DNA from 4 places in the Streptomyces sp. NBC_00988 genome. Region 1 is predicted to be linked to each of the others. Evidence: riboswitches for the same ligand, from Rfam matches in the RefSeq annotation. Region 1 holds a riboswitch; each other region holds the start of a gene.

Region 1 (7,854 bases):
CCGTGCCACCGGGGACCAGTTGAGGTCCCGGCTCGCCGCGCTGGTCGACAAGTACGAGCTGCTCGCCGACGTCCGCGGCCGGGGCCTGATGATCGGCATCGAGTTCGGCAGGCCCAAGTCGCTGAAGCTGCGCAGCCGTTGGACCATGCTGCAGGCCGCGCGCAAGGGCCTGTTCGCACAGATGGTGGTCGTGCCGCTGCTCCAGCGGCACCGCATCCTCACCCAGGTCTCCGGCGACCACCTGGAGGTCATCAAGCTCATCCCGCCGCTGATCATCGGCGAGCGTGAGGTGGAACGGTTCGTGGACGCCTTCACCGCCGTGATGGACGACGCGCACAGCGGTGGCGGGCTGATGTGGGACTTCAGCAAGACGCTCGTGAAGCAGGCGGTGGCCAACCGGTAGGGGTTTCTGCCGGGTGCCGAGGGTGGGTGTCGCGGGTTTTTGCCTCTGAGGCAAGGAATTTGCCTCGGGGGCAAGCCTGCGGCTGAATGGAGAGCATGAGCTCTCCCGAGACCGAGCCGGAACCGTCGGCCGGGCCGGTCGACGACCTGCCGGCCACCGTCGCACCACAGCTCCGGGCCCTGCGCCGCCGCGCCTCCCTCACCCTGGAGGTCGCCGCCCGCTCGGCCGGACTCTCGCCCGCCCATCTCTCCCGTCTGGAGACCGGGCAACGCCAGCCCTCGCTGCCGATGCTGCTCGCGCTCGCCCGCATCTACGGTACGACAGTCTCGGATCTGCTCGGTGAGACGGTCACCGACCGGGAGGCCGTAGTCCGCGCCGCCGACATGGAACCGACCTGGGCGGGCGGCTGGACCTACTGGCAGGCAGGCGCCCCGGGCCGCGGGATGCAGTCGCTGCGCGTGCGCATCCCGCGCGGCTCCCAGGGCGACATCGTGCGCGTGCACCCCGGCGAGGAGTGGCTGTACGTCCTCAAGGGCCGGCTGCGCCTGCGCCTCGGCGACACCGCGCACCTCCTCGCGCCGGGCGACAGCGCGCACTTCGACTCGCTCACCCCGCACCGCCTCGCCGCCGCCGACGAGGACGGCGTCGAGGTCCTGTTCGTCCACACCCTGCTGCAGAGCCCCACGGCCACCCTGTGCCTGGGCCCGATCACCGGAGAGACGCCATGAGCGGCAACAACATCGAGGACAAGTTCCCCCGCGCCCTGTGGGTGCGGCTCATCATCTACATCGCCGTCGGCCACGTCTTCGCGGCCTTCATCTACCTGCTGTTCTCCGTAGGCGCCAAGTAGCCGGCCGCGGCGGCCGGTTCACCAGGTCCGGTTCAGTCGAGCAGGCGCTCGCGCAGCCGCTCCCGGATCTCCGGGGTGATCCCGAGTCCCTGTTCCAGGTAGGCGTCCACGCCGCCCCAGGTTTCCTCGACGGTCTCGAAGGCCGTCGTCAGATACTCGGCGCGGGCGTCGAAGAGGGGGCTGAGGAGCTCCATCACCTCGGGGGAGTAGGCCGAGGCGGAGGAGCCGCTGCGGCGCACCTTGTAGCGGCGGTGCTTCGCGTTCGACTCCAGGTAGTCGGCCACGATCGCCTCGCGCTCCACGCCCACGGCGAGCAGCGTCACGGCTATCGACAGGCCCGCGCGGTCCTTGCCCGCCGCGCAGTGCATCAGCGCGGGAACACTGTCCTCCGCGAGCGAGCGCAGCACCTGGGAGTGCTCGGCGGTGCGCTCCTTGATGATCGTGCGGTACGAGGCGATCATCCGGTTCGCGCCCTTGTCGCCGCCGAGGATCTCGCGCAGCTGGTCCATCTCGCCGTCGCGGACCATCTTCCAGAACTCGGAGCCGTCCGCCGGGTCGCTCAGCGGCAGATTCACATTGCGCACACCGGGCAGCTCGACGTCGGGACCCTCCAGCTTCTGGTCCGACGCGTTGCGGAAGTCGAAGATCGTGTGCAGTCCCAGCGAGTCGAGGAACGCGGCGTCCTCCTCGGTCGCGTGCGCGAGGTGGCCGCTGCGGAACAGCACCCCGTGCCGCACCCGCCGTCCGTCCACCGTCGGAAGTCCGCCCACGTCCCGGAAATTGCGCACTCCGGACAACTCCGGCTCGGTCGACGGAATCTGCTGCGTCACGAGGACTCCTCCCACTCGGCCCGACGACGCGGCTCACCGGCGGGCACGTTCTCGACGATACGACATGGGTCCGACAGGCAATGAGTTGTCCACAGGCGTTGCCTCACAGGCCTCCCGCCGTTGATGATGTTGGCGCTTGAGCGGACTTGTTCGAATCTGTGAGGAACCTGATGCTGGAGATCGCCGAGAACGGCCGTACGTGGGTGCTGTCGGGTCCCGCGAGCAGTTACGCCGTCCATCTCACCGAGGACGACGAGCTGCTCCACCTGCACTGGGGCCCCGCGATCGCACTCGCCGACGCAGAGGAGCTCGCCGCCCGCCCGCTGCCCGTCGGCTCCTCCTTCGAGTCCCCGCTCGACGGCCGCGAGGAGTACCCCGTCGAGGGCGGCCCCCGCTTCGCACGCCCCGCCCTGTCCGTGCGCACCCCCGGGCGCCGCGGCACGGAATGGACCTTCGAGCGGTACGACACCGAGGGCGACGAACTGCGGCTGCGCTTCCGGGACACCGGCCTCGCGATCACGCTGCACTACCGGATGCGCGGCGACGTCGTGGAGCGCTGGACGAGCCTCGGCAACGACGGGGCCGAGGCGCTGGAGCTGCTGCGCGCCGACTCCGCCGTGTGGACGCTGCCCGAGCGGGAGGGGTGGCGGCTGTCGCAGCTGCACGGGCGGTGGGCCGCCGAGTCGCGGCTGGTGCGGTCCGACCTCACCTACGGTGAGAAGGTCATCGGCAGCCGGCGGGGCCACACCGGGCACCAGCACCTGCCCTGGGTCGCGCTCGACACGGACGCGACCGAGGAGCGCGGTGAGGTCTACGGCTGTGCCCTCGGCTGGTCGGGGTCCTGGCGGATCGCCGTGGCCCAACTCCCGGACGCGCGCGTGCAGATCACCGGCGGTGCCGGGTACGACGACTCCGGGCTGCTGCTCCTGGAAGCGGGGGAGTCCTTCACGACCCCCGTCTTCGCCGGCCTGTGGAGCGACGCCGGGTTTGGGGGTGCCAGCCGCACCTGGCACGACTACCAGCGGACGTACGTCATCCCGGACGCCGACCAGGACCGGCCGGTGCTCTACAACTCCTGGGAGGCCACCCAGTTCGACATCTCCGAGGAGCAGCAGGAGACGCTCGCGCAGCGCGCGGCGGCGCTCGGGGTCGAGCTGTTCGTGGTCGACGACGGCTGGTTCGGGAAGCGCACCAGCGACCGTGCCGGGCTCGGTGACTGGACCCCCAACCCGGACCGCTTCCCGGCCGGCCTCAAGCCCCTTGCCGACCGCGTCCACGCGCTGGGCATGCAGTTCGGCATCTGGGTCGAGCCCGAGATGGTCAACGCGGACAGCGACCTGTACCGCGCGCACCCCGACTGGGTGCAGCACCAAGAGGGGCGAAAGCGGACGGAGTTCCGCAATCAGCTCGTACTGAACCTCGCCCGCGAGGACGTCCAGGAGTACCTCTGGGAGCAGCTCGACGGGCTGCTCTCCAGCGCCCCGATCGACTACGTGAAGTGGGACTTCAACCGCTGCTTCACGGATGCCGGGTGGCCCGGTGACGCCTATCCGCAGCGCCTCTGGGTCGACCATGTGCGCGCGCTGTACGCCCTGTTCGACCGGCTGCGGGCGGCCCACCCGGGTGTGGCCTTCGAGTCCTGCTCGGGCGGCGGCGGCCGGATCGACCTCGGCATCCTGAGCCGCACGGACCAGGTGTGGACCTCGGACAACACCGACCCGCTCGACCGGCTGGCCATCCAGCACGGCTTCAGCCAGATCCACCCCGCGCGCGTGATGGCCGCCTGGGTCACCGACAGCCCCAACACCCAGCTCAACAACCGGGTCAGCAGCCTGCGCTTCCGTTTCGTGAGCGCCATGGCCGGAGTGCTGGGCGTCGGCGGCGACCTCTCGGAGTGGACCGAGGAGGAACTCGCCGAGGCCCGCCGGTGGGTGGATCTCTACAAGGAGATCAGGCCGCTCGTGCAACACGGTGACCTCCACCGGCTGCGCCCGCCGAGCGGTGGACTCAGCGCCGTGCAGTACGTGCGCGGCGACGAGACCGTCGTCCTCGCCCTGCTCCAGGCACAGCATTACGGCGAGCCCGTACCGGCGCTCCGGCTGCGCGGGCTCGACCCGACAGCGTCGTACGAATGCCTCGAAACGGGCGAAGTCCACCGGGGGGCCGTCCTGTTGCATCACGGCCTGCGCACCGGCCTGCGTGGTGACCTCGATGCGACAGTTATCCGCCTGCGTCGCATCTGATCCCTCTGTCCCAATTGCAGCCTTCGTTCCAACTCGCTCTGGAATAAAGGAACCTGAGAGTTGTGTACGTGAGCAGCGTCATATTCGTGACCGTGCGTCGTTCGTCATGTTCACGTAATTGACGTGCTTTTACAGGGGAATTGAGGGGTTGAGTCCTGTGGGAATTCACGGAGGGTGACGGTGAATTCCCACAGGGAAACACAAGGAACGCAAATCCGTGGAACCTCCTGCTTGTCCCTTTGCGTCTTCCTCGCTTACGTTCGCCACCAATCCGGACGGACGCCCAATCCTGCCGCCGACCGGACTCCGCACACACCCACCCGTATGCGGCAGGAGCGGGGGACCCACAGGTAAGACGCCTGTTCCGGTCTCCGGAACGGGCTTGGGGTTTAGCCGCGACCAGCGCGCGGCCGGGCATCTCCAGCCCGCACCCGACAGCTCACCTCGCAGGCGCCGGAGAGGAATTCGTCATGCCCGCGAAGGGTAAGCACCGCCGCCCGAAGTCCCAGCGACTCACCCGCTCGATGGCCGTAGCCGGAACCGGCGGCGCCGCGCTCGCCCTTCCGCTCATGGGGGCCACCGGCGCCCATGCCGCGACCACGACTTCCGCTCCGGAAAAGGCAGTTCAGTCCGTTCCGGCGGCCGAGAAGACGGTTTCTGAGAAGGCGACCGCGAAGACCGTCTCCAAGGCCTCGGGCGTCAAGACGTATTCGGTGAAGGCCGGCGACTGGCTTGCGAAGATCGCCGAGGAGCAGGACGTCACCGGCGGCTGGAAGAAGCTCTACCAGGACAACCGCGAGGCCATCGGCGGCGACCCGTCGCTGATCCACCCAGGCCTGAAGCTCTCCCTCGGCGAGAAGGCATCGACGGGCGGGACCAGCGAGACGGGCGCGAGCAAGTCGTCCAACTCGTCGACGTCGTCCGGCTCTTCGTCTTCGTCGTCCTCCTCCTCGAAGAGCGCGTCGGCCTCGCAGAGCGACGACAGCACCAGCACCAGTACTTCCTCGGGTTACACCCTCCCCGTGACCGGTGGCACCATCGGCACCGGCTACCGCGTCGCGGGCAGCATGTGGTCCAGCGGTTACCACACCGGCGTCGACTTCGTCGTCCCGACCGGCACCACCGTCAAGGCGGTCGCCGCGGGCACGGTCGTCTCGGCGGCCTACGACGGCGCCTACGGCAACGAGGTCGTCATCCGGCACGCGGACGGCGAGTACTCGCAGTACGCCCACATGTCGCAGCTGTCCGCCTCGGCCGGCCAGACCGTGACCGAGGGCCAGCAGATAGGCCTCTCCGGCGCGACCGGCAACGTGACCGGCCCGCACCTGCACTTCGAGATCCGGACCACGCCGTACTACGGCTCGGACGTGGACCCGGTCGCCTACCTCCGCTCGCACGGCGTCACCGTCGGCTGACACCGGGCCCCGACACCTGCTTCACGCAACCGAAGGCCGGACCCAGATTCTTGGGTCCGGCCTTCGGGCGTAGCAGTTCCGGGGTGAACGCCCCTGCTCAGAGGGTTATTCCGACTTTGGACAACCCTTTACAAGTGGCTTATATCACCGCCCGTCAACCCCTAAATACGATCGCGTAGGTCACATGCGAGGGTGAATTATGGTTGCCGTGGCTAACGATTCGAAGAGTGACAACAGATCAGTGATCGGGTCGTACGTGGCGGTGGGGGACAGCTTCACCGAGGGCGTCGGCGACCCAGGGCCCGACGGGGCGATGGTCGGCTGGGCCGACCGGTTCGCGGTACTGCTCGCGGACCGGCGGCCCGAGGGCGACTTCGAGTACACCAACCTGGCCGTGCGCGGGAAGCTGCTCGACCAGATCGTGGCCGACCAGCTCACCCGGGCCAAGGAGATCGGGCCCGACCTGGTCTCTCTGGCCGCGGGCGGCAACGACATCATCCGTCCGGGCACCGACCCCGACGAGGTCGCCGAGCGCTTCGAACGCGCGGTGGCCGACCTCACCGCCGCCGTCGGCACCGTCATGGTGACGACCGGCTTCGACACCCGCGGCGTGCCCGTGCTCAAGCATCTGCGCGGCAAGATCGCCACCTACAACGGACATGTGCGGGCCATCGCCGACCGGTACGGCTGCCCGGTGCTCGACCTGTGGTCCCTCAAGACGGTCCAGGACCGGCGAGCCTGGGACGGCGACCGGCTCCACCTCTCTCCCGAGGGGCACACGCGCGTGGCGCTCCGCGCCGGCCAGGTCCTCGGTGTCGAGGTCCCGGCCGACCCGGACCAGCCCTGGCCCCCGCTGCCGCCCCGCGGCACGCTCGACGTCCGGCGCGACGACGTGCACTGGGCACGCGAGTACCTGGTCCCGTGGATCGGGCGCCGGCTGCGCGGCGAGTCCTCCGGGGACCATGTCGAGGCCAAGGGCGCGCTGTCGCCGGACGACATCAAGATGCGGATCGAGCGGGTGGCCTGACGGGGCGACGCCGTAACGGGGTGCCGGGTGTGGAGGTGACCCCTCGGAGAGGTGGCTTTTTCGGGAGGTGTCTCCTCGAAGAGGCGGCTTCTTGGGGAACGACTCAGGGAGCGGTCAACGCCGCCCGCTCCAGGCCCAGTTCCCGTGCGAGTGCCTCGTCGACCCACTCCAGGGCCCGTGCCCGCGGCACCGCTCCCGCGTATGCCGTCATCTGTACGGCGAGGCCGTCCAGGAGGGCCGTGAGGCGCAGGGCTGTGGTGGCCGGGTCCGGGCAGTGGAACTCGCCCGCGGCCACGCCCTCGGCGACGACCTCCGCGAGTGCTTGTTTCCACTGCCGGTCGAGATCGCGGGTGACGTCCAGGAGGGCGGGTTCGCGCAGGGCCGCCGCCCAGCCCTCGATCCACAGCCGCCAGCCCTTGGCCTGCCCGGTCGGCGCGTACCAGCGCACCGCTGCCCGCAGTCGGCGCAGCGCGGTCGTACGGCGGTCCAGGAGCTTGTGGAGATGTGCGAGGTCGGCCTCGGCGGCGAAGGCGAACGCGGCGGCGACCAGTTTCTCCTTGGTCGAGAAGTGATAGAGCACCAGCGCATTGCTCACGCCGAGGGCCGAGGCCACGTCGGCGATCCTGACCGCCGCCACACCCCGCGCCTCGATCTGCTCGACGGCGGCCCGCAGCAACTCGGCCCGCCGTTCCACCACGCTCAACCGCACTCTCGCCACGCGGTCACCCTAATCCGTTGCCCCTAGGGGTGGTGTCCCGTACGTCACCGGTACCAGCCGAACCGTTCCGCGATGACCGGCAGCCGGTCCGCGACGATGGCGTGCGCGGCGGCGCGCGGTGTCGTGCCGTCGGCCTCCGCGCGGGCCAGCATCCGGTCGATCAGGGCGCGCATCGAACGCCGGGTGTGCGCGAACGCCTCGTCCGCGTCGGCGCCGATGTCGCCGAACAGGGTCCACCACCACCAGGCGTTCGTCCCGGAGTTCACGACCACGTCCGGCAGCACGGTGACCCCACGCGCGGACAGCAGCTCCTCCGCCTCGGGCAGTACGGGCATGTTGGCCGCCTCGACGATCCAGCGGGCGGTGAT
Region 2 (7,854 bases), 1.3 Mb from region 1:
CGACCTCGCCGCCGGAGCCGTTGTCCGAACTCCCCTGCGTCTCGGACGACTTGGACCCCTCGGTCTTCGTGTCGGCCTTGGGGACCGAGACGGCGGTCGTCAGATCACCGGGGTCGGTGGTCTGGATGTCGGTGGGCTCGGGGGCACTGGTCTCGGTGTCCGGGGCGCTCGTCGCGGGATCCGCGGTGGGCTGGTCACCGTTGCCGGCGTTCCCGCCGTTGTCACCATTCCCGGCGTTCCCGCCGTTCCCGCCGTTCCCCTCGTTGCCGCCGTTCCCGGCGGGCTCGTCGGACGCGGTGGCCGTGGGCGCCGCCGTAGCGGTGTCGGTGGCCGACGGGGACTCCTGCGGCTCACCGGAACCCCCACCGTTCCCGGAGCCGCCACCCGAACCGGAGCCGTCACCGGAGCCGGAGCCGTCGCCCGAGCCCCCGGGGTCGTTGTCCGTACCGGCTCCGCACTTCTCGCCGTCGTTGATGCAGTTGACCATGTCCTTCATCAGGCCCTCGTCGAAGACGTTGATGAAGTCGCCGTGGTCGGTGACGGGCTTGTGCTGCTGCTCGGGGAAGGAGTCCACCGCGAACAGCGGGGTCGTCTTGCCGCCGTCCTGGAGGCTCGGCGCGTCCACGTCGTAGACGATCCGCTGCACCAGCTGCGGAATGGCCTCGAAGCCCGCCGGGCAGGAGCCGTCGGCGGCCTCGAAGGCCACGTGGGTGCGGTGGTTGGCGCTGTCGATGTTGCGGCCGTCCCAGCAGCTCTGGAACTTGAAGGTGCGCACCACGTCACTGCCCGCGGGGCACAGCGGGTACCTGTCCTTGAGCTGCCGGTCCTCGAAACCGGTGCAGCTCCAGGAGGCGTTGGCGTTGGCCGGGCCGTTCACGAAGGCCTTGGCGTCGCCGGTGATGATGCGCAGGAGGCGCGGCATCGCGACGACCTTGCTCTTCGGGTTGCCCACGAACGTCAGCGTGGCCGCCTTCGCGGTGACGATCTGACCGGAGTTGCCCTCGGTGCCACCGCCGGGCTTGTCGGCGTCCCGCTCCTGCTTGCCGTTCTGCAGGCGCAACACGGGCCAGTAGTAAGTGGACTTGTCGCCCGGGTTCTCGCAACTCGTGTCGGCCTTCGCCAGATCGTCGTCGCTCGCGAAGGCGTTGTTCGACTGGTTGCCGATGTAGTCGTGGAAGTGGTGGGCGCCGTTGGTGACTCCGGGCGCGACGATCACGTTGTCGGAGTTGAACAGGCCGTTCTCGTTCACGCCGCACGCGGTGACGAACGTGCCGCTGGAGGCGTCGGCCTGCTCCTGCGGGGTGTTCACGTTGGGCTGTACGGAGGTGATGTCCGCGTAGTCCGAGGCGACGGGCCCGTTGGTGGACTGCTGGTTGCCCTGCTGGCCTTGGCCGTCGCCCTGCTGCTGGTCCTGGCCGGTCGGGTCGGCGCTACCGCTCTGGTCACCCCCGCTGCCGTTCTCGTCGCCGTTCGTGGGGGCGATCAGCGTGCAGCCGGCGAGCGCATCGAGTCCCTCGGGGCGGTCCCCGACCCGCGCGATGGCGTCGTCGATCCGCCCGATGGTCGCGGCCCGCTTCTCCTTCAACGGATTCATGATCGCGTTGTCGGCGAAGGAGGCGTCCTGGCGTATGGACTCCGTCGAGTCCTTCAGTTTCTGGTAGGCCTCGGTTATCTGCTGGTCCAGAAGCGCGAGTTGGGCGTCGACCTCGGTCTTCGCCTCGTCGGGGACGGTCGTCAACTGGGTGCCGATGTCCGGGCAGTCGATCGTCGCGCCGCTCGATGCCGCATCGGGAGACCCTTGCTGGGACGAGTCACCGCCCCAACCGCCCTCGGACGCCGACGCGTAGACGTTCGCCGCCACCAGTCCTCCGCCGCCCAGCATCAGGGCGACTGCTGCCATCGTCGCGCGTCGTGCGCCCGTGGGGCGTCTGCGCGTGTTGCGTGCCAAGGAAGTTGCTCCTACACGTGTCGGTCGGCCCGGATCGTCCCGGCATGGAAATCCCCCGTTCCAATACGGAGCCGGATGCCGGTGTGTTCAACCGTCCCAGAAATTCATAGCGACCTCACATGGATCACCCGGCCCGGCGGGCTCATCAGCCCAGGACACGTTTGGGAGAGGTAAAGGTCACAAAAACGTATCGGACATATCGCGCTTCAACCTTCACACGAGGCACACACGTTGGCTAAGTTGACGCTCAGACCGTACGACCTACTCCGGCGATCAGCGCCGGGCCGCACGGTTTGCGCCGAATCCGGTGTGTCGCTCGCGACAGCCGGAGCCGGGGACCCAACCGACTTGGGGTGAATCGACCCAACTGCCCGTCCGGGCAAGGGTCGTAGGGCAATCCTTCCGTGATCGGCCGCCCGAACCCGACAGCTAACTCGGTAGGCGCGATACGGAAGGAGCACGTCTGCCATGCCGGCAGAACGAAGTACGCGCACCGGAGGCAGTGGCCCCACCGTGGACGACCGACCCAGCCGTGACGAAGTGCAGCGGCGGATCAACTCCCTTTACGACAGGGCCGAGACGGCCACCGGAAACTACAACGCCACGCGCAAGATGTCCGGGGGTCCGCGCAAGCGCGTCGAGCCCCGTCCCAGCGCGTCGCGTCCTTCCGACCCCGCCCTCGACGCCGTCACCAAGCAGTGGTTCGACCGGGCCCGTGCCCAACTCGGCCCGACCGTACCGGCGGCCCTGCCGCCGAGCAGGACTCCCGCCCGTCCGGCGGCAGCCCGGCCCGAGCGCCCCGAACGACGCCCCCAGTCCGAGGGCGGCGCCTGGGCGCTCGAAGCACAGCCCGGCCGCGCCGTGGCCGAACTGACCGCGGGGACCGGTGTACCGGAGCCAGCCGCCCCGCAACTCGCCGCGCCCGTCGCGGAGTTGATGGCCGCACCCATCGCCGCGCTGCCACCCGCCGCACCGCAGGCACCCCAGATGGCTCAGATGCCGCAGGCGACCGTCCTCGACCTGCCGCCCGTGCCCGCCATCGAGGTGCCGCCCACGCCCTCCATGCAGGCACAGCAATTCGCCGTCGCGGCCGCCCCGGCGCCGGCCTTCGATCCGCTCACCGCGGACCTGGAGCTGCTCCCGTACATCGCGGCGCCGCGCACCGAACCGGCCCCGGCGAGTGCTACCTGGCCGCCCTCGCAGACGAACTTGTCCGCCCCGGAGACGACTTGGTCGACCGGGTCGATGCCCATGGTCCCCGAACAGCAGATGTGGTCGACCGGGCAGATGCCCGTCGTGGCCGAGCAACAGACCTGGTCCACGGGGCAGATGCCCTTCGTGCCCCAGCAACAACAGCCTTGGTCGACCGGGCAGGTCCCCATGGTGACCGAGCAGCCGACCTGGTCCACCGGGCAGTTCCCTGTGGCAACCGAGCAACCCGCCTGGTCCACCGGACAGATTCCGATGGTGCCCCAGCAGCCCCCCGCGTACACCGCGCCGGAGCCGGACTGGCGCCCGCCGCAGCAGGAGTGGCAGCCGACCCCGCCCGCCGCCGAGGTCTCCTTCGCCGCGGCCCCGGCCGTCGCTCCCGAGTTCACGCTGCCCACGGCTCCGACGATGGCCCCGGAGATCATTCTCCCCGCGGCCCCGACCATCAGCCCGGCACCCGCCGCGCTGCAGGACCCCACCACGCTCAGCAAGACCAGCACCGCGCTCGCCTTCGCCCGCGCACAGATCGGCAGGCCCTGCCTGTGGGGCGCGGCGGGACCGGACGCGTACGACTGCTCCAGCCTCACCCAGGCCGCCTGGAAGGCCGCGGGCGTCCTCCTCCCGCGCACCGCCCAGGAACAGTCGGGCGCCGGCGCCCTCGTCCCGCTCACCGACATCCGCCCCGGCGACCTGATCTTCTTCTACGACAGCATCGACCACGTCGGCCTCTACACCGGCAACGGCCTGATGATCCACGCGCCGAGCCCGGGTACGCCGATACGCGAGGAGTCGATCTTCTACGCCGGTGCCGCCGCCATCCGGGGCGCCGTACGGCCCGCCTGATCCGATCGGGGCCGGGCATTTCCCGGCCCTGACCGCACACCCCGCGACACTCCCGGCCAACCGCGTCATAGACCCGTACGAGTGGTGCATCCTGGGACACGGTCGTAGCGTCGGCAGAGACACGACGACCGTGCCCCGGCAGGCGGGCCCACCGCTGGTGCGGGGCGACGAGGACGAAGAGGCGGCCGGGAGCGGACATGCACAAACACACCATGGTCGGAATCGTCACGCTCTGTGCCGCAGCCCTGCTCGGGCCGGCCGTCGCCACCTCCTCGTCGGCAGCCCCGACCACTGTCCCGGTGACCGCCCACCGACAGCTCCAGGATCCCGTGCTGGTCGACTGCCTGTGGCATCCCGAGGTACGCCCCACCGACTTCATGCTCGCCTGCGGCGACGGCAACAGCCGCCTCACGTCGCTGCGTTGGACGTCCTGGAACGACAACTCCGCGACGGCCACGGGCGTCAACGTGGTGAACGACTGCAATCCCTATTGCGCGGTGGGCAAGTTCCACTCGTTCCCGGTCACCGTCCGGCTCGACACCCCGCAGACCTGGAAGCGGCACCCGCAGGCGCGGCAGTACACCGAGATCACCCTGACGTACCCCGGCGCGAGGCCCGACAAGTTCCAGCACACCGTGACCTACCCCCTCTGGAACTGACTCAGAGCGCCAGCTCCACCACCAGCGGCCGGTGATCCGAGATCGCCGTCCTCGGTGCGTGCGCTGCCCCTACGGCGTCCGCGCCGAGCCCCGTCGCCAGGATGTGGTCGAGCTGCACGAGCGGCCGGTGCGAAGGGAAGGTCGCTTGCCGGGCAGAGTCCTGCCAGCGCCGTCTCCCCATCCCGTTGAGGGTGATCCGGGGCAGCGCGCCGAAGAGGTTGAAGTCGCCCATCAGCATCTGGGGTTGGGGCAGATCGGCGATCCAGCGGCGCACGGTGCGCAGTTGCCCGATGTTCCACCCCGGCACGAACGAGAGATGGACGGCCACGACGGTGAACGGGCCGTGCGGTCCTTCCAGTACGGCGGCCAGGGCTGCCCGGGGCTGATCCCGGGCCAGCACCGGAGCGGCCCGCCCGGCCACCCGCAGCGGCATGCCGAAGGGCGCCGCCGGGAGCCGTAGGGCCCGCCACTCGTGAACCGGGAGCCGGGACAGCAACGCCAGTCCGTGCGAAGGGACTTCGGGCTGCCGCTGCCCTTCGGGGCCGTAGACGCGCATCCCGGGCTCGGCCGGGTCGGAGACCCAGCCCCGGCCCGGCACGGAACGGCAGTGCAGCGCGGTCGCGTATCGCCAGTCGCGTGCGCCCATCGCGTCGGCGGCGACGGCCGCCTGATCGACGTCGCCCGACCGCTCCTGGAGGCAGTCGATCTCCTGGAGCGCCACCACATCGGCGTCCAGCGACGCGACGGCTTCGGCGAGGGGTGCCGAGGGATCGCCGGGGGCATCGGGGTTCGGGCGGCCGTCCGGCTGGATCCGCCGGCCGTGCAGCACGTTGAACGTCGCGCATCTCACCAGTAACTCACCCATGATCAGGCCGCATTGTACGTAGGTCGCCTGTGGGATGGGCTCCCCCGTCGCGAAAATGTACTTGCGTAACTCAACCAATCCGCTATAGTTGAGTAAGTCAAGCAAACTTACGCGGCCGCATCACAGAGGCGCAGCGTACGGAGCGGATGGAGACCGCCATGGACGACGCGCCCCGGACCCCGGCCGCTCCCGGCCCGCTCGCCTCCTTCGCCCGGTTCGTGGCGCTGGGCGGCGGTGTCGGGCTCCTCTCCAGCGGCGCCGTGACCCTGCTGGCCGAGCAGCTGCCCTGGGCGCTGGCGAACGCGCTGATCACCGTCGTCTCCACCCTCCTGTGCACGGAACTCCACGCCCGTTTCACCTTCGGCTCGGGCCGGCACGCCGGATGGCGCCGGCACTGGCAGTCAGCGGGCTCGGCCGCGGCGGCCTACGGGGTGACCTGCGCCGCGATGTTCGTCCTGCACCTGGTGCAGTCGTCGCCGGGGATGCTGACCGAGCAGGTCGTGTACCTCAGCGCTTCGGGACTCGCGGGCCTCGCCCGGTTCCTGCTGCTGCGGCTGTATGTCTTCGCCGGCGGTCGGACCCGGACGACGGCGAACGGGTCGTGGCAACTCCGGCGCCTTCAGGGCATGTTGGAGGCTCCGGCCGCCGTAGGAGCCTCGCCGCAGCGACAGTTCGCGCTCGCCTCCCCCTGACGCCACCCCATGATCAGTTAGGCTGACCGTTTCCAATTCACAGGCGGCGGGGGCATGTTCACCAAACAACTGGTAGTGGGCGGACTGGCAGCACTTCTGATCGGGGCGCTCAGCGCATGCGGCGGTGGGAGCGGAAGCGACGACAGCACGCGATCCGCGTCCGGCGTCGGGCAAGGCAGTTCGAGCGCCCCGCAGAAGGCCCGGCCCACCCCCGACACCGTGACCGGACTCCGCGACTCGCTCCGGCACTTCGCCAGGCAGACGGCGAAGGGCACGCGGCCGCACACCGTCACCAAGTGCACGCCCGCCACCAAGAAGGTCCAGCACAAGTCCAGTTCGGGATCGGGCGCCAAGAAGAAGACCCGTACCTGGTACACCACGGAGCAGTACCGGAAGTGCAAGAAGGTACGCAGCGGCACCGAGACGTACACCCGTATCGTCCGCGCGGAGCGGTGGTGCGTGAGCCTCGACGACGTCGGCGGCAACACCGCCAAGGACGACGTCTGGTACCAGGTCACGCGCGCCGCCTACGACAAGGCACGCACGGCGGACGAGCACGCGCGCGTGGAGTTCACTCCGACCGGTTCGGGCTGCTGAGAGCCCGGTCCGAGGAAGCGGTGCCTGAAGGAATTACGAATCGGGGTCCCGTACTTCGAGTCATTTCGCGATCACAGACGTACCTGCGGTCATGGGCGCCCAGCGCCGACCCGCCACGTCACCGACTCGGAGAACAGGCACCCCATGAACGTATCCGCACCGCACAACCCCGCCGCCGACGGAACCGCCCAGATCGGCGTCACCGGCCTCGGCGTGATGGGCCGCAACCTCGCGCGCAACTTCGCCCGCAACGGCTACACGGTCGCCGTCCACAACCGGTCGCCGCACCGCACCCATGAGCTGATGAAGGAGTACGGCGACGAGGGCGCCTTCGTCCCGGCCGAGACGGCACAGGAGTTCGTGGCCGCGCTCGAAAAGCCCCGCCGCCTGATGATCATGGTGCAGGCCGGTCCGGCCACCGACGCCGTGATCGACGAGTTCGCCGCGCTCATGGAGCCCGGCGACATGATCATCGACGGCGGCAACGCCCACTTCGCCGACACCCGCCGCCGCGAGGCCGCCCTGCGCGACCAGGGCCTCCACTTCGTCGGCGCCGGTGTCTCCGGCGGCGAGGAGGGCGCGCTGAACGGGCCGTCGATCATGCCCGGCGGTTCGGCGGAGTCGTACGCCGTGCTGGGTCCGATGTTCGAGTCCGTCAGCGCGAAGGTCGACGGTGAGCCCTGTTCCACGCACATCGGGACCGACGGCGCCGGGCACTTCGTCAAGATGGTGCACAACGGCATCGAGTACGCCGACATGCAGCTCATCGCCGAGGCGTACGACCTGCTGCGCCAGGTCGGCGGCTACACCCCGGCCGAGATCGCGGACGTCTTCCGCCGCTGGAACGAGGGGCGGCTCGGTTCCTACCTGATCGAGATCACCGCCGAGGTCCTCGGTCACACCGACGCGGAGACCGGCAAGGCGTTCGTCGACATCGTCACCGACGCGGCCGGTCAGAAGGGCACCGGTCGCTGGACCGTGCAGACCGCGCTGGAGCTGGGTTCGCCGGTCACCGCGATCGCGCAGGCGACCTTCGCCCGC
Region 3 (7,854 bases), 4.8 Mb from region 1:
GGGCCATCTCGACGGCGTCCAGGGTCTCGGTCAGCGAGCCGATCTGGTTCACCTTGACGAGCAGGGCGTTGGCCGTGCCCTCCTCGATGCCGCGGGCGAGGCGCTCCGGGTTGGTGACGAACAGGTCGTCGCCGACGATCTGGACCTTGTCGCCGATGCGGTCGGTGATGACCTTCCAGCCGGCCCAGTCGTCCTCGTACAGCGGGTCCTCGATGGAGACGAGCGGGTAGGCCGCCACGAGCTCCTCGTAGTACTCGGTCATCTCGGCGGCCGAGCGGGACTTGCCCTCGAACTCGTACTTGCCGTCCTTGTAGAACTCGGACGCGGCGACGTCGAGCGCGAGCCCGATCTGCTCGCCGGGGATGTAACCGGCCTGCTTGATGGCCTCGATGATGAGGTCGAGGGCGGCGCGGTTGGACTCCAGGTTCGGGGCGAAGCCGCCCTCGTCGCCGAGACCGGTGGACAGGCCCTTGGTCTTCAGCACCTTCTTGAGGGTGTGGTAGACCTCGGCGCCCCAGCGCAGCGCCTCGGAGAAGGACTCCGCGCCGATCGGGGCGATCATGAACTCCTGGATGTCCACGTTCGAGTCGGCGTGCGAGCCGCCGTTCAGGATGTTCATCATCGGAACGGGCAGCAGGTGCGCGTTCGGGCCGCCGAGGTAGCGGAAGAGGGGGAGGTCGCTGGCCTCGGACGCGGCGTGCGCGACGGCGAGGGAGACGCCGAGGATGGCGTTGGCGCCGAGCGAGCCCTTGTTGTCGGTGGCGTCCAGGTCGAACATCGCCTGGTCGATCAGGCGCTGCTCGGTGGCGTCGTAGCCGACGAGCTCCGGGCCGATCTGCTCGATGACGGCGAGGACGGCCTTCTCGACACCCTTGCCGCCGTAGCGGTTGGGGTCACCGTCACGCAGCTCGATGGCCTCGAAGGCACCCGTGGAGGCGCCGGACGGAACGGCGGCACGACCCGTGCTGCCGTCGTCGAGGCCGACCTCGACCTCGACCGTGGGGTTGCCTCGGGAGTCCAGGATTTCCCGGGCTACGACGACGTCGATGGACGGCACGAGCATCTCCTTCTTGGGATCTGACGCGGCTACGGCAACACCGCAGCGGCTCTGCGAGACGAGCCTAACCGGCCCGGGGCGATTGGCCATCCGGTCGGCCGCCTGATGGACAGAACCGAGAGTAAATTGTTTCCGAACGGAACAAAAAGTCCCGGCAAGCGGCAGGCGTGGGGACGGGGGCGGCAGGCCGGGGACACAAAAAAGCCCCGCCCCGGTGCGTACGGGGGAACACGCACCGGAGCGGGGAGCCCGTGGGGGACGGGGGTGACCCTCACGAGGTCTCCATGATGGACACCACGGATGTGAGGGCGCTGTGGTTCAGCTGAGAGACCTGTATGTCACTTCAGGTGGAGCTGCTGGCCCGGGAAGATGAAGTCGGCGTCGTCGACGATGTCCTTGTTCAGCTTGAACAGCTGCTGCCAGCCGCCCTTCACCTTGTGCTTCTCGGCGATGGAGCTGAGGGTGTCGCCCTTGACGACCTTGTACTCGCCGTCACCCTTCTTGACCTTCTTGCCGGTCGGGGTGGAGACGGTCTTCTTGGCGGCCGGGCGCTCGGCGGAGCGGGAGGCGGTGGTGTCGCTCGTGGAGCGGTCGGTGGTGCTCTTGGAGGAGCTGGAGCTGTTCGAGCTGCTCGACGAGCTGGAGCTGCCGCCGGAGTAGGAGGCGCTCGACAGGCCGGTGCCGCAGGTGGGCCAGGCGCCCTTGCCCTGGGCCGCGAGAACCTTCTCGGCCACGGCGATCTGCTGGGACTTGGAGGCCTGGTTCGCGGTGGAGGCGTAGGCGGTGCCGCCGTACGCGGCCCACGTCGAGGCGGAGAACTGCAGGCCGCCGTAGTAGCCGTTACCGGTGTTGATGGACCAGTTGCCGCCGGACTCGCAGCTGGCGACCGTGTCCCACTCGGACGCGGTGGCGGCGGAGGCGCTGCCGGTCGCCATGAGCGGGGCGGCTATCGCGACACCGGTGACGCCGGCGAGCGTGGCGACGCGGGTGGCCTTGGACGGACGGCGGTGCTTGCCCTTGCTGGAAAACAGCATGGAAAATCCCAATCCCCTCACCGACGCCTGCGAGGTGAGCTGTCGGGTTCGGGCCGTGTGAGTTGCCCGGCCGTGCTCGTACGTCTCGTACGAGCACGACTTAACCCCAAGCCGGTTCCGGTCGTCTCTCGACTCCCGGGCCCGGCGCTTACCTTGGGTCCCCCGCTCCTGCCTACGGCGCTTGACGCGACGAATGTTCCCGGAGGCCACTGGCAGGACTCGGCGTGTGCGGCAGCCGGGGCTCGTGGTGACGAGCGGCCTTGACCGTAGACACGGAATCGGCGGAATTCCAAAGACGATCAGGGCTTCTGAGACTCATCCCACACTTTGATCAAACCGGACATTCCAGAGCGAAGCGTGACGTGAACTCCCGCTGTTCTCTTGCTACTTTTCGTCCGCTTCCGTACCGACGTCCAAGGTCTGACCGGCGGCGATCTGGGTCGGATCGGCGCCTATCACCTTTTTGTTCTCGGCGTAGAGCGCACGCCATCCGCCGTCATAGCCAAGGGAGTCGGCGATGGACGCGAGGGAGTCGCCGGCGCGGACGGTGTAGGTCTGCGGCGACACGCTTTCCTCGGCGCTGGCCCCGCGATGCTTGCCGGCACTCTGCTGAGTGCTCTGCTGGTCGCCCTGCTGGTCGTCGGAAGCGCTGAGCGCGCCGGTGTCGACGAGGCTCCACTTGCCCACCGCCTGGGCCGAGTTGTCCGATTCGTCGATTTTCGGGGAGGCGGCGACCGAGCCGTTGCCGGTCGAAGGAGTGGTGGACTTGTCGGACTTGGCGGAGTTGTCCGTCGCGGTGGGCGAGGGGCTGACCGAGGAGTCGCTGCCGGAGTCGCCGGACGAAGTCGAGTCCGTGGTGCCGGAGTCGGACAACCCGGAGGAAGCGGACGAACCGGAGTCGGAGTCGGAACCGGAGTCGGAGGAGTCGGTCGGGGTGGCCGACGGGGAGTCACTCGCGAGGCCGGTGTCGACGTCCGTCGAACCCGAGGTGGTGGTGAGACCGGAGAGCAGCGCGCAGGTGGTCCACGCGGAGGTGCCCTTGTCGTCGAGGACCTTCTCGGCGACGGCTATCTGCTGGGAGCGGCTGGCCAGGTCGGCGCTCGGGGCGTAGGCGAGACCGCCGTACTTCTCCCATTCGTCCTGGGTCATCTGCAGGCCACCGTAGTAGCCGTTGCCGTCGTTCTCGCTCCAGGAGCCGCCGCTCTCGCAGTTGGCCACCTTGTCCCAGGTGGTGCCGTCGGCGGCGTTCGCGGAGGCGGCCCCGAGGAGCGGGATGGCGATGGCGGAGCCGGTCACCCCGGCCGCGATGAGGAGAGCCGGAGCCTGACGGGGGCGACGGTGACGACCGTTCCCGGAGAGCATGCGGAGGCCTTTCGCGTGACAGCGGGGGGACCGCGCGGCGGGTGGGGCGAGGGTGGTGCGGGGCGCCGCGCTGGTAGGTGAACGTATCCACAGTCGATCACTTGTCACAAGTTAATGCCACGGAGATCACGTGAAGATCACAGAGTTGAAGAACTGTCACTTTCGGGTTTAGGGGGCCGGATTGCCAGTTCAGCGGTGCTCCGGGGTGAACTCCACCGGGAGGGTGCGCAGTCCGCGCATGATGAGGCCGCCGCGCCAGCGCAAGTCGGCCGGATCTCCGGCGAGTTGCAGGTCGGGGAGGCGGGTGAGGAGGGTGGCGAGCGCGGTCTGGCCCTCCAGGCGGGCGAGCGGGGCGCCGAGGCAGTAGTGGATGCCGTGGCCGTAGCCGAGGTGTTGATTGTCACGGCGTCCGAGATCGAGGACGTCGGGATCGGCGAATCGTTCCGGGTCACGGTCTGCGGCCGCCAACACCACCAGTACGGGGTCGCCGGCCGCGATGTCCTGCCCGCCGAGGGTGAGGGGGCGGGTGGCGAAGCGCCAGGTGGCGAGCTCCACCGGACCGTCGTAGCGCAGGAGTTCCTCTACGCCGGTTTCGAGGAGGTCGTGCTCCCCCGCGGCCAGGGACTTCTCCAGGCGGGCGCGCTGCTCGGGGTGGGTGAGGAGGGCGTACATGCCGTTGCCGATGAGGTTGACGGTCGTCTCGAACCCGGCGAACAGCAGGATGAAGGCCATCGCCGCGGCCTCGTTCTCGGTGAGGTGCTCACCGTGGTCGGAGGCGCGGATGAGGCCGGAGAGGAGGTCTTCGCCGGGGCTGGGCGTGGGGGCGGGGGTTCCGGGGAGGTTCCCGCCGGGGTGCGGGGTGGGGGTGTCGGAGAGGGCCTCGCGCTTGCGGTGGATGAGGTCGGCGAGATAGGCGCGCATCTTCTTGACGGACCGTGCGACTCCGCCCCGCGGTCCTCCCCCGTGCCGGATCATCATGCCCGCCCAGTCCCGGAAGTCGTCCTGGTCCTCGCGGGGGACGCCGAGCAGGTCGCAGATGGCGTAGATGGGGAGCGGGAAGGCGAAGTCGTGGATGAGGTCGGCGGAGCCGTCGGCTGCGAACCGGTCGATCAGATCGTTCGTCAACTCCTGCACCCGGGGCGCGAATTCAGCCACCCGCCGGGGTGTGAACGCCTTGCTGACCAGTCGTCGCAGGCGGGTGTGGTCCGGCGGGTCGATGTTCAGCAGATGCGTCATCAACTCGGCCTTGCGCTCACCCGGGATCCCCGTCTTGCCCTTGGCGTGCGCCGGTTCGTCATGATGCGCGGGGTTCTTGGAGAGGCGGGGGTCGGCGAGGGCGTGCTTGGCATCGACGTAACGGGTGACCAGCCATGCCTCCACCCCGCTGGGGAGGCGGGTCTTGTGCACGGGGGCATGCTCGCGGAGCCAGGCGTAGGTGGGGTAGGGGTTGGTGGCGAATTCCCAGGTGAAGAGTTCGGGGGCCCGGTCCGGAGTGGGGGTCGCGGGGTTCGGCGGGGTGGGGTGGCTGGGCTGGTTGGTCACTCCTTGACGGTATCCGTCTGTTCGGGCGACGCCACGCGGTCCCAGTGGTCGGCACGGTTTCGGAGCAGACTGGCGAGGGCGAGAGCCGCAGCGTGAGAACCGTCCTGCGCGGCCATCTCCAGGTAGCGGACGGCTTCGGGGAGGAAGCCGTGCAGTCCCAGGTAGGTGCAGTAGAAGATGGAGCCCGCCGGATCGGCCTGCGCCAGCCGCTTGGCCCAGAGACAGGCTTCCTCTTGATCGTCGGCCTGGTTGGCCAAGTCCCACAAGGCCTCCATGACGATGGAGTCACCAGCCTCGCCACGCTCGCGCAGGTCTGCACGAGCGGCTGTGGCCAAGGCCGACCCAACGTCTTTCGAGGGCGCCGATCCAATGGCCACAGCCCACGCGGGCAGCGATATCGGTTCGGCATGGGGTGAGCGGGTGGTGTCCGCGACCAGCGTTCCGGCCGCCTGCCATATCCCTTCGCCCTCGTCGGGGGTCAGGAATCCGGTGACACCGAATCGACGATCACTCGCCCACTCCAAGGCGTCGTCGAGCGTTTCGCCCGAGTCCGCCGGACCAAATTCCTCGGCAAGGTAGTCCAAGACGTCATTGGGCAACCCTTCAGCGCCCCCGCAACGCACCACATCCACGGCCACCCGGACCAGCCAGTGCCCCAGCGGATGTGCCCCCGCCCGGCGTGCCCGCCGCCACTCGTCCCACAACTCCGGCCCCACGGCCAGGAACTGGGTCACTCCCAGCTCGCCTCGCCACTTCAACGCGTCGTCCAGTCGGGGGTCGTCGGGCCCTTCGGCGATCCGGGTGAACTCCGCCTCGCTCCACACGCACGTCAGCTCGATGACCACGGCCTGGCCCAGCGCTCGGGAGACGGGGCCTCCCCCGAAGCGTCTGGCGTCGTACGTCTCGTCGTTCATCGTCGCGACCACCAGCACCCGCAGGGCGGCGAGTTGGGCCAGCAGTCCCTGATCCAGTCCGCCGGGTGTGCCGAGATGGCCTTCCAGTTCGTCCAGCCACAGGACGTACGTGCCGTCACGACCGTGCAGAAGGGCGGGCAGGCCGCGCAGGTCCGTGCCCGGTGCGGGCGCGTAGACCCGGGCCGACGGCGGCGTCTGCGCGCACACCAGCTCCCACGCCGTACGGCTCTTGCCGGAGAGCGGTTCGCCGGTCACCACCGTGAAGTCGGCCAACGGGCGCTCGCTGTCCCGCCTTGCGTACGGCGGGAGTTGAGATTCTCCGGGGAAACGTCTCGTGCGATGCACGCCCAGGGCGATCGCGTCGGCGTTCCGCCGCTGGAGCCAGCTTTCCGGGTCCGGGATGCCCCCTCCGGCGGCTGCGGACGCGTGCTGCACGCCGATGACCGGGCCGTGAAAGGCGCTGTACCTGAAGTCGAAGCGGTCCGACGAGCCGGACGGGGGCCCCGCGCTCTCCTCCACGATCGCGCGCAGTTCGTCCGTCGCCGACTGCGGCGCGTCCACCAGGACGTCACGCAGTCGATCGCGCCAGTGCGCCTCGGCCGTGGCGCCATCGGCGTACTGCTTCGTGTCCTCGGTGAGGTCGGCGAGGTCGGTGAGGTTGTCGGCATCGGTCTTGCGGCCACGCTTCCCGAACCACTCCGCGAGACGAGGCCTCAGCTGCGCCCAAGCCTCCGTGCCTACCGTCCGCACCAGTACCTGAGCCGCCATGAACGCCAGCTCGTCCGCCATCCGTGCCCCCGTCACACCTTGCAGCGAAATCCGCTCCAACGGTACCGATGCGAAGGTGACCTGACGCCCCATTACGTCCTATCCGCTACACCGGGCCCTCGCTCTCCCGGCCCTCGGCCGCGCGGATCGCATCCCGATAAGCCCGCCCCGCGGCCCGCAACGCAGCCTCCGGATCCACCCCGTCCGCCTCCGCCCGCACAGCCAGCGCCAGCAACTCGTACCCGATGCCGTCGTCCCCCGTCGGCAACGGCACCTCAAGTCCCGCCGTCCGTACGCGTGATGCCAGCTTCGAGGCGAGGGCGAGGCCGGGCTGGCCCATGGGGATGCCCTCGGTGATGGAGGTGCGGCGCTTCTCCTCGGCCTTGGTGCGGAGCCAGTGCGCCTTGACCTCCTCGGGAGTCGACGCCGTCTCGTCGCCGAAGACATGGGGGTGCCGGTGGATCAGCTTGGTGATGATGCCCGCGGCCACGTCGTCGATGGAGAAGGGGGTGTCGGGGTCCTCCTCGGCGATGCGGGCGTGGAAGACGACCTGGAGGAGGACGTCGCCGAGTTCCTCGCGGAGTTCGTCGCGGTCGCCCTCCTCGATCGCCTCGACGAGTTCGTACGCCTCCTCGATGCCGTACTTCGCCAGGCCCTTGTGGGTCTGCTGGGAGGACCACGGGCACTCGGCGCGGATGCGGTCCATGACCTGGACGAGGTCGAGGAGGCGGGCGCCGGGTAGGTCGTAGGAGGCGGGGAGCAGTTCCAGGTCCGGCATCTGGACGCGGCCGGAGCCTGCCAAGCGGGCCAGGCCGTCGGTGAGGGTGGGGTCGCCCTCGCCCGTGGCCACGATCACCACCGTGGAGCCGTCCGCGCAGGCCGCGACCAGTTCCTCGCCGGTCGGGGAGGCCTCGTCCACCCGTATCCCCGCCTCGCGGAGATACGGCAGCTGCGGATGCGCGCCGTCCGCGCACAGCACCCGGTCGGCGTCGCGCAGCGCCTGCCAGGCGGGCCAGGACAGCAGGCCGGGGGCGACACGGTGGCTGGTGGTGAGCAGGACGACGCGGCCGGGGGTGGGGGCGGGGCTGCCCTCGGGGGCGGGGCTGGTTGCGTTCACCCACCGAACGTAACCCACGCCGCCGACAGCCCCGGAGTTATCCACAGGCCGACGAACACC
Region 4 (7,854 bases), 3.0 Mb from region 1:
ATCACGGTGTTCCTGTTCCAGTTCGTCGGCATCTGGAACAACTTCCTGCTGCCGTACGTGATGCTCGCGGACGACACCAAGTTCCCGCTCACGCTGGGCCTTTACACCCTGCTCAACCAGGGCGCCTCACAGCCCGCGCTCTACACCCTGGTCATCATGGGCTGCTTCCTCGCGATCCTGCCGCTGATCGCGCTGTTCCTGGTGATCCAGCGCTTCTGGTCGCTCGATCTGCTGAGTGGATCGGTCAAGGCCTGAGGTGCACGTACTGAGCCGTATCTCCCCCCACCGCACCTGAACCGGCAGAACGAGGACCATGGCCACCAGTCCGAACGGACGCCGTAAACCGCCCACCATCCACGACGTGGCCCGGGAGGCAGGGGTCTCCCGGGGGACCGTCTCCCGGTTCCTGAACGGCGGCCACTACGTCTCACCGGCCGCCCGCACCGCGGTGGAGACGGCGATCAGGAAGACGGGCTACGTCGTCAACCGGCACGCCCGCTCCCTGAGCACCGGACGGTCGGACTCGGTGGCGTTCCTCCTCACCGAGCCGCAGGAGAAGTTCTTCGAGGACCCCAACTTCAATGTCCTGCTGCGGGGTTGCACCGAACACCTGGCCCGCCACGACATCCCGCTCCTGCTGATGCTGGCCTCGTCGAAGGACGAACGCCGCCGCCTGACCCGGTACATCACCTCGGGCCACGTCGACGGCGTCCTCCTCGTCTCCAACCACAGCGGCGACCCGGTGGCGGCCGAACTCCGGGACGCGGGCATCCCGTTGGTGGCCTGCGGCAAGCCGCTGGGGGCCGCCTCCAAGTACAGCTACGTCGCCGCAGCCGACCGCGACGGCGCCCAGGAGATGGTCCGCCACCTCATCGCCGCCGGCCGCCGCCGCATCGCCATGGTCACCGGCCCGCTCGACGCACCGGGCGGCCCCGACCGCCTGGCGGGTTACCGAGACGTACTGACAGAGGCAGGCCTCCCACACGACCCGACGCTCGTCGTCGAGGGCGACTACCGCCGCACGGGCGGCGAGGAAGCGGCCCGCAGACTCCTCGCCCAGGCCCCCGACATAGACGCGGTGTTCGTAGCCTCGGACCTCATGGCCCTGGGAGTCGTCAACACCCTTCAACAGTCCGGCCGTTCGGTCCCGGATGACATCGCTGTCGGAGGCTTCGACGACTCGGCGGCGGCCACCTCCATCACCCCGGCCCTCACGACCATGCGCCAGCCCTACGACCGCATCAGCGCCGAGATGGTGCGCATGCTGCTGGCCCAGATCGCCGGTGAGGACACGGCGGGCGTGATTCTGCCTACGGAACTGGTGGTACGGGAGTCGGCATAACGGTCGTAATTGTCAAACCAACCGGAACACGGGTACACGCATGTGAAGGCAGCAGCCGTCCGGTTCGTGTCGAGTCGGTGGGGCGTTCCATCCGTATTCTCTGATCATGGCCGCACCCCTCGCATATGCACTGATCGCCACCGACCTGGACGGAACGCTGCTGCGCGGCGACGACACCCTCTCCGACCGGTCCCTCGCCGTACTGCGGCGGGTGGCGGAGGCCGGTGCCCGGCACCTCGTCGTCACCGGCCGGCCCGCCCCGAGGGTGCGGCCCCTCCTCGACGACCTCGGCTCCCGGGGGCTCGCGGTGTGCGGACAGGGCGCGCAGTTGTACGACGCCGGCGCGGACCGTCTGCTCTGGTCGGTCACCCTGGACCGGGAGTTGGCGGAGACCGCGCTCGGCAAGATCGAGGCGGAGGTGGGCCAGGTGTACGCGGCGGTCGACCAGGACGGCGTGGACGGCCTCACCCTGATCGAGCCCGGCTACCTGATGCCGCACCCCACGCTCCCCGCGGTACGGGTGGGCCGACGCGACGACCTCTGGTGCGAACCCATCAGCAAGGTGTTGCTCCGTCACCCCGCCCTGGAGGACGACGAGTTGGCCTCCACGGCCCGCTCGGTGGTCGGTTCCCTGGCCTCGGTCACCATGTCGGGCCCCGGTACCGTCGAACTCCAGCCACTCGGCATCACCAAGGCGACGGGACTGGCCCTCGCCGCCCGCCACTTGGGCCTGACCCCGTCCGACACCATCGCCTTCGGCGACATGCCGAACGACATCCCGATGTTCGACTGGGCAGCCCACGGCGTGGCGATGGCCAACGCCCACCCCGAACTCAAGGCGGTGGCGGACGAGGTGACGAAGTCGAACGAGGACGACGGCATCGCCGTCGTCCTCGAAAGACTGCTGCTCGACGCGGGTTTCTAGTAAGCGCCGTACACGTTGTCGATGGAGCCGTACACGGCCGCCGCGTAGTTGCAGGCGGCGGTGATGTTCGCGACCGGGTCGTACGGATCGAACGAAGTCCCGGCCACGTGATACGCGTTGAACGTCGGGTCGATGACCTGGAGAAGCCCCTTCGACGGCGTACCGGCCGCCGCGTTGGAGTCCCAGTTGTTGATCGCGTACTGGTTACCGGACGACTCACGGATCACGTTCCGGTAGATCCCGTTGTACGTCCCCGGAATCCCCTTCTGCGCCATGATCGCGAGCGACTCACGGATCCACCCGTCAAGGGTGTTGGGGTACCCGGCGGTGGTGGTCGAGGCGGTGGTGGCCGCGGACGCGGTGGTCGCACCGACGACAGGAAGCGCGAGGATCGCGACACCGGTACCGGCGACAACGACACGGCGGACGAGGCGGGCGCGGCGGGACTGGGCGGTTGCAGGCATGACGAGGTTCCTCTCCGTCGCCTGCGAGGTGAGCTGTCGGGTTCGGGCTGGGAGGTGCCCGGCCAAGCCCTTGCGGACGTGACTTAACCCCAAGCCGTTCCGGTCGTGCTGACCGGCCCGGCGACTTACCTGGTTCCCCCGCTCCTGCCGTGCGAGAAGTTCGTGACTGGGATGCCGGGCGGCGGCAGGATTCGGCGTTCCGCTCGACAGGCCGGGAACGTATGCGAGAGCACATGTCCGGAACAAGTGGCGGAATCACACCTAACCCCTATTGACCTTGGTCTGAGGCGTATGAGGCACTTGATCCTTTGCGTGAGCCAAGGGTCAACTGTCAAATGCCGTAAGGGAGAACGCGGGCAGACCAGGACACAGGTCACGCACAGAAACGCGTGACCCAACTCACGGGAGGATTAAGAACGGCAAATCGGGCATTCGCCCTCAACTGGCAGTTCTCGGAATCCTTTTCTCCCATGTGCGGTGGAAGATCACTTCTTCGCCCTCGGTGCAGATGACCTCATTCGAGGTAATAAATTCCGTTTCGTCGCAAGTAATCTCCGACCGTGTCCGCACGGTCGTGTCCCACCCCAGCTCCGGCCGGTGCAGCCGGATCGACCAGTCCGACCGGGTGCGCGCCGACAACGGGTCGGACTCGTCGATCGTGTACGTCTCCAACGCGTCCTCGGTGAACTCCAACCCGTCCGGGTACACGCGCGTGCCGCCGTACCGGGGGTCCACCTCCAGCCGCCACTCGCCCTTCGCGACATCCCGCACGACCAGCCGCTCGGGGCGCGGTTCGTCCAGCGTGGCCGGGTAGTTGACCCCGAGCGGCTCGGCCTCCTCGGGTTCCTCGAAACGAATGCCCTCCGTCAACTCCTGCTCCCGCACCGGGAGTTCGAGCGCACTCCCCTCCGGGTCCAGCGTGAACCCAGCCGCCGACTCCGGCTGCGGCCAGATCCACGGCCAGTACGCCGACGACACCGCGAGCCGGATGCGGTGCCCGGGCGGGAACGCGTGCCCGATGCCGTTCAGCTCGAAGGTGACGTCCTCGGTGGCGCCCGGCGTCCACGGCACCGCCCGGTCCCGCCCGTGCCGCGCCGACAGGTTCAGCACACCCCGGGTGACGAGGGTCGAGGCGCCGTCGGGGGCCACGTCGCACAGCCGGGCGATCACCTGCCCGCGCGGCACCCCGCAGGTCAGCCGCAGCCGTACCCTCGGCCGCCCCAGCACCCACGTCTCGGCCGGCACCTCGAACTCGAAGCACGCCGACCGGGCGTCCTCGTCCCGCTGGTCCGGCGGCAGATCGGCGTCGTTCCCGAAGGGGAAGAAACGGCCCGCGTCCACACCGGTGTGCATGGGGGAGCGGACGATCACGGGCGCACCCCGGAGGCCGTACGTCGTCGTCTTCACGTGCGGCGAGGGCCACGCGGGTTCACCGACCCAACGGCCCGGGAGGGTGTCGTAGACCGTGGCCGGTGGGTGCGAGTCGCTGACGTAGGCCCGTAGGAGCGGGTCGGACGTGACGCCGGTGTCCTTGTCCTTGAGCCAGTGGTCCCACCAGCGGAGGGTCTCCTGGAGGAAGCCGATCGCGGGGCCCGGCGGCAGGCCGCGGTCCGGGTACTGGTGGGACCACGGACCGATCAGGCCGCGTACGCGGTCCGGCGGGAGGTGTTCGACGAGCCGTAGGACCGTGTCGCGGTACGGGTCGTGCCAGCCGCCCACCGCGAGGACGGCCGCGCCGATCGCGCCGTAGTCCTCGCAGACGCTGCCGTGCTTCCAGTAGTCGTCGCGGATCTGGTGGGCGAGCCAGGTGTGGATGAACGGGTCGATCTGTTCGAGGCGCTTGAGCCACATGTCGCGCCAGATCAGACCCGCGTACTCGGGGTCCGGCGGGCGGGCGACGAAGGCGAGCATGGTGGCCGCCCAGGCGTGCAGGTCGACGGCGAGGGCGGAACCTCCCATGTAGTGCACGTCGTTGTCATAGCGGTCGTCCGTGGAGCAGACCGTGACGATCGCCTTGAGCGGCTCGGGCGCGAGGGCCGCGATCTGGAGGGAGTTGAAGCCGCCCCAGGAGATGCCGAACATGCCGACCCTGCCGGTGCACCAGGGTTGCGCGGCAAGCCAGTTGACCACTTCTACGCCGTCGGCGAGTTCCTGGGCGTCGTACTCGTCGCCGGGGGCACCCTCGCTGTTGCCGTGCCCGCGCACGTCGACCCGGACGGAGGCGTAGCCGTGGCCCGCGTACCAGGGGTGGCGCTGGGCGTCCCGGGGCGCGGTCCAGTCGGTCAGGCGGTACGGGAGGTATTCGAGGAGCGCGGGGACGGGTTCGTCCGTCACCGGGCGCCACACGCGCGCGTAGAGGCGTGTTCCGTCCGCGAGGGGGATACGGATGTCCTCGTGGGCCGTCTCGTGGGGGAAGGACGTACGGATGCGCATGAGGGACCCCGCAGGTTCAGTGGACCGGGTGCATGGTGCGGCGCAGCCACGGCGCGGCGGCCATCACCGCGAGGCCCGCGGCCACCGCGATCGCGCCGTTGACGCCGAAGTAGGCCGGCTTGGAGACGTCGTCGTAGAGCTTCACCGTCTGGGCCTGGATGCCGTTCGCGAGGGCGAGGGACAGGAACCAGAGGGACATGGTCTGGCTGGAGAAGGCGGCCGGGGCGAGCTTCGTGGTGGCCGACATGCCGGAGGTCTCCAGGAGGATGTCGCCGAGGCCGAGCAGGAAGTACGAGCCGACGATCCACCAGGCCGACATCCGGTAGGCGTCGCCGCTGTGCCCGCTGGTCGGCAGGACCATCAGCAGGAAGGAGAGTCCGCCGAGTACGACGCCGATCGCGATCTTGTTGGAGGCGTGCGGCTGGCCGCGGCCCATGCGGACCCAGAGCGCGGCGACCACGGGCGCGAGCCCGACCTCGAAGGCGCCGAGCGCGGACGCGTACCAGCTGGCGGGGAAGTCGAAGCCCAGGATGGTCGTCTCGGCGTTCGACGCGGCCAGCAGCATCATCGTCGAATAGGCCTGGAAGAGGATGAAGTTGAAGACCGTCGAGGCCAGGAACAGCACGATGTACGGGCGCAGCCGGCCACGTTCCTCGGACGTCACCCGGGGGCTCGTGAACATCACCGAGAAGAACACGACCGGGGCGATCACGGAGATCACCGTGAGGAGGTCGACGAAGCGGCCCATCGTGAGCCAGCCGGCGGTGGCAAGCCCGGTCGCGAGCACGGCGGCCACCAGGATGCCTACGACGATCAGCCGGACCGCGCGGCGCAGCGCGTCCGGCGCGAGCGCGAACTCCGCGGTGTTCCTGCGACCGGCCAGGTGACGGCGCCCGGCGACGTACTGGATGAGCCCGAACGTCATGCCGACCGCGGCGGCCGAGAAGCCCCAGTGCCAGCCCTCGTGGTCGCCGAGCCAGCCGGTGATCAGCGGGCCCGCGAAGGCGCCGATGTTGATCGCCATGTAGTAGAGCGCGAAACCGGCGTCCCGGCGCTCGTCGTCGGTGCGGTAGAGCTTGCCGACCATGGTGGCCACGTTGGGCTTGAGCAGGCCGGTACCGGCGCTGATCAGGCCGAGGCCCACCCAGGTCATCGTGGAGGTGGGGACCGCCATCGCGTAGTGCCCGCAGGCGATCAGGATGCCGCCCCACAGCACCGCGCGGTACGAACCGAGGATGCGGTCCGCGAGCCAGCCGCCCGCGACCGAGACGAGATAGACCAGCGTTCCGTAGGCTGCCGACACGGACGCGGCCGTTCCGGACGACATGCCCATGCCGCCGTGCGCGACGGTATCCGCGAAGTAGAGGACGAGGATGGCCTGCATGCCGAGGAACGAGAAGCGCTCCCAGACCTCAAGCCCGGAGAGCGTGAGCAGCCCCTTGGGCTGGCCGAAGAAGGCGTGGTCGTCCTCGGGGGGCGGTTGGTCGTCGGGTTCGGCTTCCAGTGCGGTTCGAGACACCATCCACTACTTCCGCGTAAGTCGATAAATATCCGTTCTTATCAGGTGATCGAAAACATACCGGTCGTGATCCGATACCGCCCCTGCTGGACGGGGTGGGCGGCATGGGTGATCGAAAGCTGACCGGATACGCTGACTTGAGTGATGCCAGCGACCTATCGACAAACCGTGTGACCGCCCAGGGACACCAGCAGACAGGAGACCCCTCGTGACCGTCGTCGGGCCGTTCGGGCTGAGCGTGCGGGACCAGGCTCTGGAAGCCGATGTCCAGGCCGGATTGACGGCCGTCGAGGAGGGTCTGCTCGAAGCCACCAAGAGCGAGGTCCCCTTCATCACGGAGGCCGCCCAGCACCTCGTGCGCGCGGGCGGAAAGCGGTTCAGGCCGCTCCTCGTGATGCTCGCCGCGCAGTTCGGCGACCCCTACGCGCCGGGTGTCGTGCCCTCGGCCGTCGTTGTCGAGCTGACCCACCTCGCCACGCTGTACCACGACGACGTCATGGACGAGGCGACCGTACGGCGCGGCGTGGAGAGCGCCAACGTCCGCTGGGGCAACTCGGTCGCGGTCCTCACCGGCGACTTCCTGTTCGCGCGCGCGTCGCACACCCTGGCCGACCTCGGCCCCGAGGCGGTGCGGGTGCAGGCCGAGGCGTTCGAACGCCTCGTCACCGGCCAGATCCTGGAGACCGCCGGCCCCTCCGACGGACGCGACCCGGTCGAGCACTACCTCGACGTGCTCGGCGGCAAGACCGGCTCCCTGGTCGCGGTCGCCTGCCGCTTCGGCGCGATGATGTCCGGCTGCGACGACACGGTCGTGGACGTCCTCACCCAGTACGGCGAGCGGCTCGGCGTCGCCTTCCAGCTCGCCGACGACGTCCTGGACATCGCCTCCGACGGGGAGGAGTCCGGCAAGACCCCGGGCACGGACCTGCGCGAGGGCATCCCCACGCTGCCGGTGCTGCTGCTCCGGGAGCGGGCGGCCCGCCTGGGTCTCGCCGAGGACATCGCCCTGTGCGAGCTGCTCGACTCCGACCTCACGGACGACGCCCGGCACGCCGAGGCCCTCGCCCGCCTCCGCGTCCACCCGGCCCTGGAGCAGGCCCGCCGTGACACCGTCCGCTACGTGGAGGACGCCCGCGCGGCCCTCGCTCCGCTCCCCGAGTGCGACGCCAAG

Evidence for each region. A riboswitch is a leader RNA that binds a small molecule or an ion and turns the genes downstream of it on or off. The one in region 1 is predicted to bind cyclic di-AMP.
Region 2: it holds a riboswitch for cyclic di-AMP, as region 1 does, so the genes downstream of both, OG496_RS52255 (NlpC/P60 family protein) here and OG496_RS46440 (peptidoglycan DD-metalloendopeptidase family protein) in region 1, are expected to answer to the same signal.
Region 3: it holds a riboswitch for cyclic di-AMP, as region 1 does, so the genes downstream of both, OG496_RS24720 (transglycosylase family protein) here and OG496_RS46440 (peptidoglycan DD-metalloendopeptidase family protein) in region 1, are expected to answer to the same signal.
Region 4: it holds a riboswitch for cyclic di-AMP, as region 1 does, so the genes downstream of both, OG496_RS33260 (transglycosylase SLT domain-containing protein) here and OG496_RS46440 (peptidoglycan DD-metalloendopeptidase family protein) in region 1, are expected to answer to the same signal.

What each region holds. Positions count from the first base shown of each region.
Region 1 covers NZ_CP108730.1:10,267,243-10,275,096, forward strand. The annotation lists gene OG496_RS46415 (aspartate aminotransferase family protein) at 1-403, shown strand, start outside; gene OG496_RS46420 (helix-turn-helix domain-containing protein) at 499-1,131, shown strand; gene OG496_RS46425 (DUF6126 family protein) at 1,128-1,253, shown strand; gene OG496_RS46430 (tyrosine-protein phosphatase) at 1,286-2,083, opposite strand; gene OG496_RS46435 (alpha-galactosidase) at 2,254-4,326, shown strand; cyclic di-AMP (ydaO/yuaA leader) riboswitch at 4,630-4,792, shown strand; gene OG496_RS46440 (peptidoglycan DD-metalloendopeptidase family protein) at 4,797-5,741, shown strand; gene OG496_RS46445 (SGNH/GDSL hydrolase family protein) at 5,983-6,768, shown strand; gene OG496_RS46450 (TetR family transcriptional regulator C-terminal domain-containing protein) at 6,872-7,486, opposite strand; gene OG496_RS46455 (Glu/Leu/Phe/Val dehydrogenase dimerization domain-containing protein) at 7,531-7,854, opposite strand, start outside.
Region 2 covers NZ_CP108730.1:11,593,271-11,601,124, reverse strand. The annotation lists gene OG496_RS52260 (DUF1996 domain-containing protein) at 1-1,900, opposite strand, end outside; cyclic di-AMP (ydaO/yuaA leader) riboswitch at 2,235-2,408, shown strand; gene OG496_RS52255 (NlpC/P60 family protein) at 2,417-4,000, shown strand; gene OG496_RS52250 (hypothetical protein) at 4,198-4,659, shown strand; gene OG496_RS52245 (endonuclease/exonuclease/phosphatase family protein) at 4,661-5,524, opposite strand; gene OG496_RS52240 (GtrA family protein) at 5,683-6,216, shown strand; gene OG496_RS52235 (hypothetical protein) at 6,271-6,813, shown strand; gene gndA (NADP-dependent phosphogluconate dehydrogenase) at 6,958-7,854, shown strand, end outside.
Region 3 covers NZ_CP108730.1:5,432,806-5,440,659, forward strand. The annotation lists gene eno (phosphopyruvate hydratase) at 1-1,063, opposite strand, end outside; gene OG496_RS24720 (transglycosylase family protein) at 1,396-2,091, opposite strand; cyclic di-AMP (ydaO/yuaA leader) riboswitch at 2,101-2,281, opposite strand; gene OG496_RS24725 (transglycosylase family protein) at 2,476-3,453, opposite strand; gene OG496_RS24730 (cytochrome P450) at 3,643-4,995, opposite strand; gene OG496_RS24735 (hypothetical protein) at 4,992-6,698, opposite strand; gene OG496_RS24740 (nucleoside triphosphate pyrophosphohydrolase) at 6,784-7,794, opposite strand.
Region 4 covers NZ_CP108730.1:7,227,500-7,235,353, forward strand. The annotation lists gene OG496_RS33245 (carbohydrate ABC transporter permease) at 1-255, shown strand, start outside; gene OG496_RS33250 (LacI family DNA-binding transcriptional regulator) at 314-1,342, shown strand; gene OG496_RS33255 (HAD family hydrolase) at 1,449-2,267, shown strand; gene OG496_RS33260 (transglycosylase SLT domain-containing protein) at 2,264-2,731, opposite strand; cyclic di-AMP (ydaO/yuaA leader) riboswitch at 2,737-2,938, opposite strand; gene OG496_RS33265 (CocE/NonD family hydrolase) at 3,170-5,164, opposite strand; gene OG496_RS33270 (peptide MFS transporter) at 5,181-6,686, opposite strand; gene OG496_RS33275 (polyprenyl synthetase family protein) at 6,892-7,854, shown strand, end outside.